One region of the Kitasatospora sp. NPDC092948 genome, then DNA from elsewhere that is predicted to be linked to it. Evidence: riboswitches for the same ligand, from Rfam matches in the RefSeq annotation. Region 1 holds a riboswitch; each other region holds the start of a gene.
What was found. Region 1 has a riboswitch for cobalamin ahead of ACIQF6_RS23870 (CoA-acylating methylmalonate-semialdehyde dehydrogenase). Riboswitches for the same ligand answer to the same signal wherever they lie in the genome.
Positions count from the first base shown of each region.

Region 2: it holds a riboswitch for cobalamin, as region 1 does, so the genes downstream of both, cobN (cobaltochelatase subunit CobN) here and ACIQF6_RS23870 (CoA-acylating methylmalonate-semialdehyde dehydrogenase) in region 1, are expected to answer to the same signal.
Region 3: it holds a riboswitch for cobalamin, as region 1 does, so the genes downstream of both, ACIQF6_RS18985 (prenyltransferase/squalene oxidase repeat-containing protein) here and ACIQF6_RS23870 (CoA-acylating methylmalonate-semialdehyde dehydrogenase) in region 1, are expected to answer to the same signal.

Region 1 is NZ_JBIVPU010000008.1:221,979-226,031, forward strand. It holds gene ACIQF6_RS23860 (methyltransferase domain-containing protein) at 1-369, opposite strand, end outside; gene ACIQF6_RS23865 (NAD(P)-dependent alcohol dehydrogenase) at 489-1,529, opposite strand; cobalamin riboswitch at 1,745-1,936, shown strand; gene ACIQF6_RS23870 (CoA-acylating methylmalonate-semialdehyde dehydrogenase) at 2,150-3,649, shown strand; gene ACIQF6_RS23875 (acyl-CoA dehydrogenase family protein) at 3,646-4,053, shown strand, end outside.
Region 2 is NZ_JBIVPU010000001.1:1,063,642-1,067,694, reverse strand. It holds gene cobG (precorrin-3B synthase) at 1-1,217, opposite strand, end outside; cobalamin riboswitch at 1,390-1,528, shown strand; gene cobN (cobaltochelatase subunit CobN) at 1,698-4,053, shown strand, end outside.
Region 3 is NZ_JBIVPU010000005.1:429,983-434,035, reverse strand. It holds gene ACIQF6_RS18985 (prenyltransferase/squalene oxidase repeat-containing protein) at 1-1,649, opposite strand, end outside; cobalamin riboswitch at 1,747-1,895, opposite strand; gene ACIQF6_RS18980 (hypothetical protein) at 2,043-2,408, shown strand; cobalamin riboswitch at 2,587-2,690, shown strand; gene ACIQF6_RS18975 (prenyltransferase/squalene oxidase repeat-containing protein) at 2,808-4,053, shown strand, end outside.

The DNA of each region.
Region 1 (4,053 bases):
GACGACGTCCAGGCCCGCGTCGGGAAAGGGCAGGGCGAGCGCGTCACCGTCCACGAAGCGGGCCCGGCTACCGGCCTCCGCGGCCCGCCGCTCCGCGTCGGCCCGCAGGCCGGGATGGGGATCCACGCCGGTCGCGGAGCCGTCCGGGCCGACGTCCTCGGCGAGCACCTGGGTCTCCGAGCCGGTGCCGGACCCGACGTCCAGCGCCCGCTCGCCGGACGCCGCGGCGAGACCCGCGCGGGCCCACGCGCGCAGCCGGCGCACGCCGGTGTTGGCGGCCTGGGCGTCCAGCGCGGCGATCAGCCGGCCGGTGACCGCCGGGTCGGTGTTGGCGGCGTGGAAGGCCGACGTGGGATGCCGATCGGTCATGGCTCCACTGTAGGCAGCGCTGCGGCCGCTCCCGCCGAGGCGGCACCGTGCGGCGGGGTGACGGGGCGTCGGGCTTCGGGGTGCGGCGGGGTGGCAGCGTGGCGCGATCTGACGGTGGGTCAGAGCGTCTCGGCGTCGATGACGAAGCGGTAGCGCACATCGCCCGCCAGCACCCGCGCGTACGCGTCGTTGACCTGTTCGGCGGGGATCGTCTCGATCTCGGCGACCACGCCGTGCTCGGCGCAGAAGTCCAGCATCTCCTGGGTCTCGGCGATGCCGCCGATGCTCGAACTGCTCAGGCTGCGCCGATCGCCGACCAGGGCGCGGAGGTCGACGGGCAGCGCCTCCTCGGGGAGGCCCAGGTTGACCAGGGTTCCGTCGGTGCGCAGCAGGGAGAAGAAGGCGGGGTGGTCGAGCGGGGCGGAGACGGTGTTGAGGATCAGGTCGAAGCTTCCTGCGAGCTGCTCGAAGGTGGCCGGGTCGGCGGTGGCGCGGTAGTGGTCGGCGCCCAGCCGCAGGCCGTCGTCCTTCTTGCGCAGCGACTGCGACAGCACGGTCACCTCGGCGCCGAGTGCGTGTGCGAGCTTCACGGCGAGGTGGCCGAGTCCGCCGAGTCCGACGACGGCGACCTTCTTGCCCGGGCCGATGTTCCAGTGCCGCAGCGGCGAGTAGGTGGTGATGCCCGCGCACAGCAGGGGGGCGGCGGCGTCGAGCGGGAGGGCGTCCGGGATGCGCACGACGTAGTTCCGGTCGACGACGATCTTCTGTGCCAAGCCGCCGTAGGTGATCCGGCCGTCCCGGCCGACGGCGTTGTACGTCCACACCGGGCCGTCGGCGCAGTACTGCTCCAGCCCGGCCCGGCAGTTCTCGCACACCCGGCAGGAGTCGACCATGCAGCCGACGCCGACCCGGTCGCCGACCGCGAACCCGCTCACCCCGGGGCCGACTTCGGCGACGACCCCGGTGATCTCGTGCCCCGGGACCATCGGGAAGGAGGCCGCGCCCCAGCCCTCGCGGACCTGGTGGATGTCGGTGTGGCAGATGCCGACGAAGGCGATGTCGATCAGCACGTCGTGCTCGCCGACCGGGCGGCGCTCGACGAGCGTGCGCTCCAGCGGGGCCTTGGCAGCGGGTGCGGCGTAGGCGGTGACGGTGATCATGGGGGTTCGTTCCCTTCGATTCGGATCGCTTCGGTGGGCCTGCGACGCTCGGGGACGATCCGGGCGGTCCCTGCGGGCGGACACGGCGGCTCCCCGGAGAAGACATCCGGTACACCTGTACGACACCGCGGCTGCGGGCCGTCCGCAACGTGGCGCGGTGGAGGGCGGCTCCCGGGCGGTCGGATCCGGCCCGCGCACGGATGCCCTGGACTTACTAGGACGTCCAACTATATGGTCGACGACAGGTCCGCGGTGTCAGGGAAGCCGGTGTGAGTCCGGCACGGTCCCGCCACTGTGACCGGGGAGTCCGTCTTCGCAGATGAAGGCCACTGGCAGCCAGCCGGGAAGGCCGGGAGGCGGGCGTCGATCCGGGAGTCAGGATACCGGCCGCGGGTGTTCCGTGTTTTCCACGAGGATGGAGACGACACGCCATGACCCCGGGCTGCTCCCGTACCGCCACCACCCCGAGCCGTCCCCCGTCGAAGTCCGTTGGGGCCACAGCGCACTGACGGCGTGTCAGGCCGCCGCGTCCGTGCGGCGACCCCGCCGCCGTGCGCCCACCCGGCGCCGGCGGTCTCCACTCCTCCTCTCCGCACCACCCCGGATGAGAGAAGGAACCAATGGTCCGAGAACTGACCCACTACATCGCCGGCAAGCGGGTCGCCGGCGCCTCCGGCCGCTTCGGCGACGTCTACGACCCGAACACCGGCCGCGTGCAGGCGCGGGTGCCGCTGGCGAGCCGGGCCGAGGTCGAGGCCGTGATCGCCGACGCGGCCCAGGCGCAGCCCGAGTGGGCCGCCTGGAACCCGCAGCGGCGGGCCCGGGTCATGCTGCGCTTCCTGCAGCTCGTCGAGCAGGAGAAGGACGACCTCGCCCGGTTGCTGTCCGGCGAGCACGGCAAGACCGTCGCCGACGCCCACGGCGATCTCCAACGCGGCCTGGAGGTCGTCGAGTTCGCCGCCGGCATCCCGCACCTGCTGAAGGGCGAGTTCACCGACAACGCCGGCACCGGCATCGACGTGTACTCGATGCGCCAGCCGCTCGGCGTGGTCGCCGGCATCACCCCGTTCAACTTCCCCGCGATGATCCCGCTGTGGAAGGCCGCGCCCGCCCTGGCCTGCGGCAACGCCTTCGTCCTCAAGCCGTCCGAGCGCGACCCCTCGGTGCCGCTGCGCCTGGCGGAGCTGTTCCTGGAGGCGGGCCTGCCGCCGGGCGTGCTGAACGTGGTCAACGGCGACAAGGAGGCCGTCGACACGCTGCTGGAGGACCCGCGGGTGCAGGCGGTCGGCTTTGTCGGCTCCACCCCGATCGCCCAGTACGTCTATGCCACCGCCGCCGCCCACGGCAAGCGGGCGCAGTGCTTCGGCGGGGCGAAGAACCACCTGGTCGTGATGCCGGACGCCGACCTCGACCAGGCCGCGGACGCGCTGATCGGGGCCGGCTACGGCTCGGCCGGGGAGCGCTGCATGGCGATCTCGGTCGCCGTCCCGGTGGGGGAGGAGACCGCGGACGCCCTGGTGGCCAAGCTGGTCGAGCGGATCGCCGCGCTGAAGGTCGGCCGGTCGGACGACCCGGCGGCGGACTTCGGCCCGCTGGTCGGCCGCGACGCGGTGGAGCGGGTCCGCGGGCACCTGGCCGGCGGAGTCGCCGAGGGCGCCGAACTCGTGGTCGACGGAAGGGACTTCAGTCTGGACGGGCACGAGGACGGGTTCTTCCTCGGGGCCTCCCTCTTCGACCGGGTCACCTCGGACATGCGGATCCACCGCGAGGAGATCTTCGGCCCCGTCCTGCTCGTGGTCCGGGCCGCCGACTACGAGGAGGCGCTGCGCCTGCCGAGCGAGCACGAGTTCGGCAATGGCGTGGCGATCTTCACCCGGGACGGCGACACCGCCCGCGACTTCGCCCGCCGGGTGAACACCGGCATGGTCGGGGTGAACGTCCCCATCCCGGTCCCGGTCGCCTACCACACCTTCGGCGGCTGGAAGCGCTCCGCGTTCGGCGACCTCAACCAGCACGGCCCGGACGCGATCCGCTTCTACACCCGTACCCGGACCGTCACCTCGCGCTGGCCCTCCGGGGTCAAGGAGGGCGCGAGCTTCACCCTCCCGACGATGGGATGAGCGCCGTGTACGACCTCACCGAGGAGCAGCGGGCGATCGCCGACACGGTGGGCGCCTTCGCGGACGAGCACCTCGCCCCGCACGCCGTGGACTGGGACCGCGACAAGCACTTCCCGGTCGACGTCCTGCGCAAGGCCGCCGGCCTCGGCCTCGGCGGCGTCTACGTGCGCGAGGACGTCGGTGGCTCCGGACTCGCGCGGCTGGACGGCGTGGTGGCCTTCGAGGCGCTGGCCACCGGCTGCCCGTCGATCGCCGCCTACCTGTCCATCCACAACATGGTGGCCTGGACGGTCGACCGGCACGGGGACGAGGACCAGCGCTCCCGCTGGCTGCCCCGGCTCTGCACCGCCGAGCACCTCGCCAGCTACTGCCTGACCGAACCGGGCGCCGGCTCCGACGCCGCG
Region 2 (4,053 bases), on a different contig from region 1:
ACGGCGATGCGGTGTCCGGTGGCGGTGGCCAGCACGTCGACCCAGCGTCCGGCGGGGTGTCCGCAGCGGCGTTCGCAGCCGGACCAGTGCACGGGCAGGCCTTCGGCGGGGACGGTGGCGATGGTGCGGGTGGCCTGCGCGCGGACGTCGGCAAGCGCTTTCCCGCAGCCGGGCAGGCCGGTGCAGGCGCTGACCCCCTCCCAGGGGCCGCCGGACTCGACCCGGAAGCCGGCCTCGGCGAGCCGCGGCAGCGCGTCGGCCGCAAATCCAGCCCCGGCCGAGGGCACGACGACGCCGCGCCACGGCGTCAGCCGTACGCTCTCGCCGCCGTCCGGCCCGAGCACCTCGGCCAGCAGCCGCCACTGCGAACTGCTCGCCCGCCCGAACCTCAGCCCGACCGAGACAGCGCTCCCCCCGAGGCCGACACTCCCCCCGGAAACGGCGCTCCCCCCAGAAACGGCGCTCCCGGCCGGAACAGCGCTCGCGACCATGCCCAGCGCGGGCCGTTCGCCGGCGAATCGCGGCAGCGGAACGTCACCGTCGGGCAGTTCGGCCTGGACTTCGCGCAGGTGCCAGGCGCGTCCGTCGGCCAGGTCGAGGAAGTGCCGGGCGGCGTACAGCGCGGCGGACACGGGGTGGTCGACGGTGGTGGCGCGGTGGGCGCGGCCGAGGCGCAGCAGGGCGCGGCCGTCGCCGACTGCGATCAAGGTCACATCGGCGTCGAGGGCGGCGGTGTCGCCGCGGCCGTCGTCGAGGGCGAACAGGAATTTGCCGGAGAGTCGGGCGGCCCATGGCGCGGCGCACAGGGAGGCGTCCAACTCTCGTACCCAGTGCGGCAGGTCGACGTCGGGGCAGCCGTTTCCGTCGAGGCCGGCCAGCGGTGAGGCGACGATGTTGCGGACGCGTTCGTGGGTGTCGGAGGGCAGCAGGCCGACGGTGCGCAGCCGTTCGGCGAGGTCGTCGGCGCAGTGCTCGGGCAGGCCGCGCAGCTGGAGGTTGCCGCGGGAGGTGATCTCGATGTCGCCGTCGCCGAGCGTGTCGGCCGCGTCGGCCACCGCAAGCATCTGACGGTACGTCAAGTAGCCGCCCGGTAGCCGGAGTCGGGCGAGGTGGCCGTCCTCGGCGGGGTGCAGGCGGAGCGCGCCGGGGCAGGCGTCGGCGCGGCCTCGGTCGGGCCCGACGATGGGTGCCGCGAAGGCGTCGGGTGTGGGTGGCATGGCGGCGAGCATACCCATGGCCGCGGGTCGTGCCGATGTCCCGGCCGTCGCCGCCCGGGGGTGTGGGCCGGACGAACGCCCAGCTCAGGGCGGGGTTCGGGCGACGGCGGCGGGCGTTTCGGGTGCGCGGCGCACGTCACACTCCCCCGACGCGCCATCAACCCGTACGATGCTGGCGGGCACCTCTCGGGGTGTCCGCTGCCAGCGACGGCACAGCGGAGGAAGTCCGGTGAGAATCCGGTGCGGTCCCGCCACTGTGACCGCGGCTCAGTGAGCCGTGGGAGCCAGGAACTCCGGCCGTCCTCCACTGCCCGGGGCGAGGACCCCGAGGAAGGCCTGTGCCATGCGCTGCCGCATGCCCGCATCCTGGCGGGTGCCCGTGGGCTCTGTCCCCGTCGGGCCTCTCCGCGTCCTCGACCGCATCTGTGTTCCCACGACCGGGTTGTCCGCGCTGTTCGAGACGCCCGGGAGGGCTTTCGCATGATCCTGCTGCTGTCCACGTCCGACACGGACCTGTTGAGTGCCCGGGCGTCGAGCGGTCCGGTGCGGTTCCGGTGGGGCAATCCGGCCCGGCTGGACCCTGCCGATCTGCCGGAACTGCTGGACGGTGTCGAGCTGGTCGTGGTGCGCCTGTTGGGCGGGCGCCGGGCGTGGCAGGAGGGGCTGGACGCGCTGCTCGCGGGGCCGCGTCCGGTGGTGGTGCTGACGGGTGAGCAGGCGCCGGACGCGCAGCTGATGGAGTTGTCGACGGTGCCGGCGGGCATCGCGGCGGAGGCGCACGCGTACCTGGCGCACGGCGGTCCGGCGAACCTGGCGGAGCTGGGCGCGTTCCTGTCGGACACGGTGCTGCTGACCGGTCACGGTTTCGCGCCGCCGGCGTCGGCCCCGTCCTGGGGTCCGCTGGAGCGCACCGCCCGCACCTCGGCGGAGCGCGCCTCCTCGCCGGAGCATCCCGCGTCCGCCTCGGCGGAGCCCGCCACGCCCGCGTCGCACGAAGGCCCTCGGGTCGCGGTGCTGTACTACCGGGCGCACCACATGAGCGGCAACACGGCGTTCGTGGAGACGCTCTGCCGAGCGATCGAGGAGCAGGGTGCGCAGGCCCGCGCGTATTTCTGCGCGTCGCTGCGCGGTGCGGAGCCGGAGTTGCTGGCGGAGCTGGGCGCGGCCGATGTGATCGTGACGACGGTGCTGGCGGCGGGCGGCACCCGGCCGGCCGATGCGCAGGCCGGTGGTGACGAAGAGGCGTGGGACGCCGGGGCGTTGGCGGCGTTGGACCGGCCGATCATGCAGGCGCTGTGCCTGACCTGGTCGCGGGCGCAGTGGGAGGGCAGCGACGACGGGCTGTCGCCGCTGGACACCGCGACGCAGATCGCCGTCCCGGAGTTCGACGGCCGGTTGATCACCGTTCCGTTCTCCTTCAAGGAGGTCGACCAGGACGGGCTTACGGTGTACGCGGCGGACCCGGAGCGTGCGTCGCGGGTGGCGGGCATCGCGGTGCGGCACGCCCGGCTGCGGCACACGCCGGCGTCCGAGCGTCGTCTCGCCCTGGTTCTGTCGGCTTATCCGACCAAGCATGCCCGGGTCGGCAACGCGGTCGGTCTGGACACTCCGGCGTCGGCGATCCGGCTGCTGGAGCGGCTGCGCGCGGAGGGCATGGACCTGGGTGACAGCCTGCCGGGTCTGCACACCGCGACCGACCACCAGCACGAGGGCGATGCGCTGATCCACGCGCTGATCGAGGCCGGCGGCTACGACCAGGCGTGGCTGACGGAGGATCAGCTGGCCCGCAACCCGGTGCGCATCCCGGCCGCCGACTACCGCCGCTGGTACGCGACGCTGCCGGCGGCGCTGCGCGAGCAGGTCGAGGAGCACTGGGGTCCGGCGCCGGGCGAGCTGTACGTGGACCGTTCGCAGAACCCGGACGGCGACCTCGTGCTGGCGGGTCTGCGCTCGGGCAATCTGCTGGTCCTCATTCAGCCGCCGCGCGGGTTCGGCGAGAACCCGGTGGCGATCTACCACGACCCGGACCTGCCGCCGAGCCACCACTACCTGGCGGCGTACCGGTGGATCGCGGCGGCCGAGGCGGACGGCGGGTTCGGTGCGCACGCGGTGGTGCACCTGGGCAAGCACGGCAACCTGGAGTGGCTGCCGGGCAAGACGGCTGCCCTGTCGGCGGAGTGCGGCCCGGACGCGGTGCTGGGCGATCTGCCGCTGGTGTACCCGTTCCTGGTGAACGATCCGGGCGAGGGCACCCAGGCCAAGCGCCGGGCACACGCCACGCTGGTCGACCACCTGGTGCCGCCGATGGCGCGCGCGGATTCGTACGGCGACATCGCCCGGCTGGAGCAGCTGCTGGACGAACACTCGAACATCGCGGCGATGGACCCGGCGAAGCTGCCGGCGATCCGGGCGCAGATCTGGACGCTGATCCAGGCCGCCAAGCTGGACCACGACCTGGGGCTGGACGAGCGGCCGGAGGACGACGGCTTCGACGACTTCCTGCTGCACGTCGACGGCTGGCTGTGCGAGATCAAGGACGCGCAGATCCGTGACGGCCTGCATGTGCTCGGTCAGGCCCCGGTCGGCGTGGACCGGGTCAACATCGTGCTGGCGATCCTGCGGGCGCGGCAGATCTGGGGCGGCGTCAGCGCCCTGCCGGGTCTGCGGGAGGCCCTCGGCCTGGACGAGGCGGCGCTGACGCTGGGGGCGACGGACGCGGCCGAGGCACAGGCGCGGGCGCTGGTGGAGGCGATGGAGGCCGAGGGCTGGGACCCGGCGGCGGTCGCGAAGGTCGCTGCGGGTCTGCCTGCGGCCGTGGCCGAGGTACTGTCCTTCG
Region 3 (4,053 bases), on a different contig from region 1:
CGGGACCGGTCGGTCAGGAAGGCGCCCGCCTTCGCCAGGTCGGGGGTGCGGGTCGGCTGCGGGGTGTTCAGCCGCCGCAGCACGGTGGCCGGGTCGGTGCCCGTGAACGCCAGGATCGCCTGCTCGGTGGCGGGCGCTTCGGAGTCCGGCGTCCACTCGTCGGGGCCGACGCCGCCGTCGGCGTTCTGCCGGGCCGCCACCCAGGCGGTCGCCCGGTCGGCCTCGGCGGTGCGGCCGGCCGCGCGCAGGCCCTGGGCCGCCGCGCCGGTGGAGAAGACGTCGGCGGTGCCTCCGGCGTACGGCAGGAACGAGCCGTCGGCCTGCTGCGCCCGGACCAGCCAGTCCACGCCCTTCGTGACCAACTCCTGCTGGCCGCCCGCGCGTTGGAGGGCGATCACGGCCATGGCGGTGGTCAGCGGGTCGGACTCGCAGTACTGCCCCGGAGTGATCATCGTGCCGGCGAAGCCGCCGTCGGTGCACTGGATCCGGGCGAACCGGTCCAGTACCGCGGGGGCCGGGACCACCCCGGCGCGGGCCAGGGCCAGCACGCCGAGCGCCTGGTTCCACGGGTTGGACGCGCCCTGGAAGTCGCCGGCCGCCGTGCACCGGCCGCCCTGCCCGGCGCTGTCGCAGACGTGGTCGGTGAGCGCGGCGATCAGGTCGCGCCCGCCGAACGCCCGCGGGTCGTCCCCGGTCGCCTCGGCGACCAGCGCCAGCATCGCGGCGGCCTGGGCCTCCGGCGCAGCGGCGGCGCCCTTCGGGTACACGAACGCGTCGGTGTGCGCGGCCAGGAACGCCGCCACCCGGCGCAGCGCCGCGTCCTGGGTGCCCGAGCCGGCCAGCGACAGCGCGGTCAGCGCGGTGCGCGGGTAGTCCGGCCCCTCGGACCACCAGTTCTCCATGTGGTCGCCGTCCACCAGCTGCGCCGCCAGCCAGGCCGCGGCGGCCGCCGGGTCGCCGGTGCGGGCGGGCGGGTTCGAGGTGGCGCTGCCGCTCGGGCTCGGGCTCGGGCTCGAACTCGGGCTGCTGGACGGGCTGTTGCTGCCGGAAGGGGAGGGGGAGGGGGTGGCGGAGTTCTTCGCCCGGACCTCGTCCGGGGTGAACCTCGGGCCGCCGCCCGCGCCGCCGAGATCGGTCGCGCCGTACACCCAGGCCTCGACCTCGCCGGGCTTCGGCTGCTGCGTCATCGCGCCGTACGCGCTGTACGTCCAGCCGGTCGCGCCCGGCGCGGCGATCCAGTACGACCAGTAGGCGGTGGCCTGCGGGGTGGTGGTGCAGGGTTCGGTGGCCGGGGTCGGGTACTGGGTGCCGGTGGAGAACGTGTCGGTGCCGATCCGGCAGATGAAGCCCGGGCCGTCGTGCACCGTGCCGGTGGTGGTGAACCCGGCGTTGTGCAGCAGGTTCATGCCGGTGGTCGGGTGGGCGTCGCAGCCGCGCACCACGCCGCCGCCCCAGGGCGAGAAGTCGACCGCGACGATCGCGCCGGTGGTGGCGGTGCACTGCTCGATCGGGTCGGCGGCGGCCGTGCCCGGGTGGCCGAGCAGCAGCGCGCCGGTGGCGGTGGCCGCGACGGCCGTGGCGAGCAGGACGGCGGCCGGGCGGCGACCGCGTCCGACGTGCGTGTCCGTGGTGGTGTGACTGACCCTCACCGGCATACTCCCTGATCGGGTCGTGGCGGGGTGAGCGGGCAGCGGACGGTGGCGGGCCCCCGTACCGGCTGCGTCGTATTCCGCGACGACGCATGTGCGCTGAACGAACCCTCGGGGCAGGCATTCCGGCTCTCCCGTCGCGGTGGGACGGGACTACGGTTGCGGGTCAGCGCCGGATTCGGACCGGCTTCCCCTGCTGCCGAGGATGAAAAACCCGTTCATCAGACCACGCGGCATGAGGGACCGTCAACGCTTCCGGACCGGCGGCGGATTGGCGGGGCACGGGCCCCCAGCAGGCGTCGGACGTGGGCCTCTTGGCAGGCGGGCAAGGGTAGTTGAACATGTAACCACGTGAGTCGCGCGCCTTCGCGTCCGTCCGACAAGGAGACAGCCATGCCCGCATCCGGTCCGAAGAGCCTCACCGCCGCCGTCGCCACCGGCGCCGCCCTGCTGCTCGGCGGCGCCCTCGCTCAGCCCGCCGCCGCCGTCGACCTGCCGCATGCCTCCGTCGCGTACTTCACCACCGGCAGCGACCTGACGGGCGCCCAGTTCGCCGTCGACACCGCCGCAGGCTGCCACAACCTGCCCGCCGCCGCGAACTCCGCCGTGAACTTCACCGCCGCCGACGTCACGGTGTACTTCAACGCCGACTGCCGCACCGGCGCGCCCGGCCGGGCCGGCGACCTCGCCTACGGACTGGGCAGCCTGCACTGGGCCAACCTCCCCTACGCGGGCCTGAGTTACCGGGTCAACGGCTGACCCGGTCCGCGGGGTGGCCCGGCTGCCGGGTCAGCGGCCGAGCCGGTCCGAGGGGCGGCCCGACTGCCGGGGCAGCGGGTGATCCGCGGGGGTGACCCGCCGCCGACGGGGCGTCATGTTGCCTTCGTCACCCTGTCGGGCGGCGCGGCGGGTGCGGTAGCGTCCCGGTGGCCGTGCGGGGGAATCCGGTGGAAATCCGGGACTGACGCGCAGCGGTGTGGGCCCAGAACCCTTCCGGTCGATCGTGCCGGGAGCCCGGTCGGGGCCCGAGTCCGAATGCCCGCCGGCCGTGCACCACGAGCGACAGCCACCCACGCGACCCGGGCGGCGGCCGCCCCGCCGCCGCGCCCGCGGACAGGCAGGGGCCCGGTCGGCCGTCCCGACCCAAGGAGTCCCGCCGTGTCCCTCCGCCATGCTTCCCGTGCCGCCGCCGTCGCCCTCGCGGCCGGCACCCTGCTGGCCGCCGCCGTCCCGGCCCACGCGACCGCGAGCCCGGCCCAGATCGCCACCTCCAAGGCCAACGGCGTCGCCTACCTGAAGACCCTGCAGGCCGCCGACGGCAGCTACGCCTCCGGCGGCCTGTCCAACGAATGGGCGTTCAGCGCGTTCGCCGCCGCCGGCACCGCCGCCGTGGACCTCCTCCCCGGCACCGACCCGAGCAAGAACGCCCGCACCGTGTACCGCGGCCAACTCGCCGCGAGCAGCTGGCCGAGCGCCTCCCCGGTGGTCACCGACTACGAGCGGGCCATCCTCAACTCCTATGCGGCAGGCATCGATCCGGCCCGCGTCGACGCCGGACGGAACCTGATCGCCGACCTCGCCGCCTACTGGCAGACCGCCGAGCCCGGCTACTGGGGCCCGTCCGGGAACTTCAACGGCACCGTCTTCGGCCTGCTCGCGCTCGGCAACGCCCGCACCCAGGCCGGCGGGCAGCGCGTCCCGCAGGCGGTGCTGGACGTCACCGCCGCCGCCGTCCGCGCCAACCAGCACAACGACGGCGGCTGGAACTTCAGCAAGGCCGCCGGCAACCCGACCGCGCTCGCCCAGACCAGCGACATCGACATGACCGGCGCCGCGATGGCCTCGCTGTGCGCCGCCGGCGTGCCGAAGACCGACACCGCGATCACCAACGCCGTCACCTTCCTCAAGGGCAACCTCAACGCCAACGGCTCGTTCGCCTCGATGTACGGCGCGAACACCGACTCCAACGGCTGGGCGGTCTCCGGCCTGAACGCCTGCGGCATCGACCCGCAGGGCGCCGACTTCACCTCCTCCACCGGCAAGACGCCCGTCGACTTCCTGATCGCCCAGCAGTTCAAGCCCGGCGGCGGCTTCAAGTACCTGCCCACCGACACCGCCCCGTCCGCGTACGCCTCGGTCGACGGCCTGCGCGCGGTGGTCGGCGGCGGCTTCACCGCCGCCCCGCCCGCCCCCGTCACCGCCGGGGCCCCCACCTGGGTCGCCACCTCCGCGTTCACCGCCGGCACCGCCTCCCGGGTCGCGCTCACCGTGGACGACGGCACCGGCAACCTCAAGGTCTGCGCCGTCACCGTCACCCCCACCGGCACCACCACCACGCTCGGCGCCGTCCTGGACGCCGCCACCGGCGCCGCCGCCACGCCGAGCGGCTGCGTCACCGCCGTCA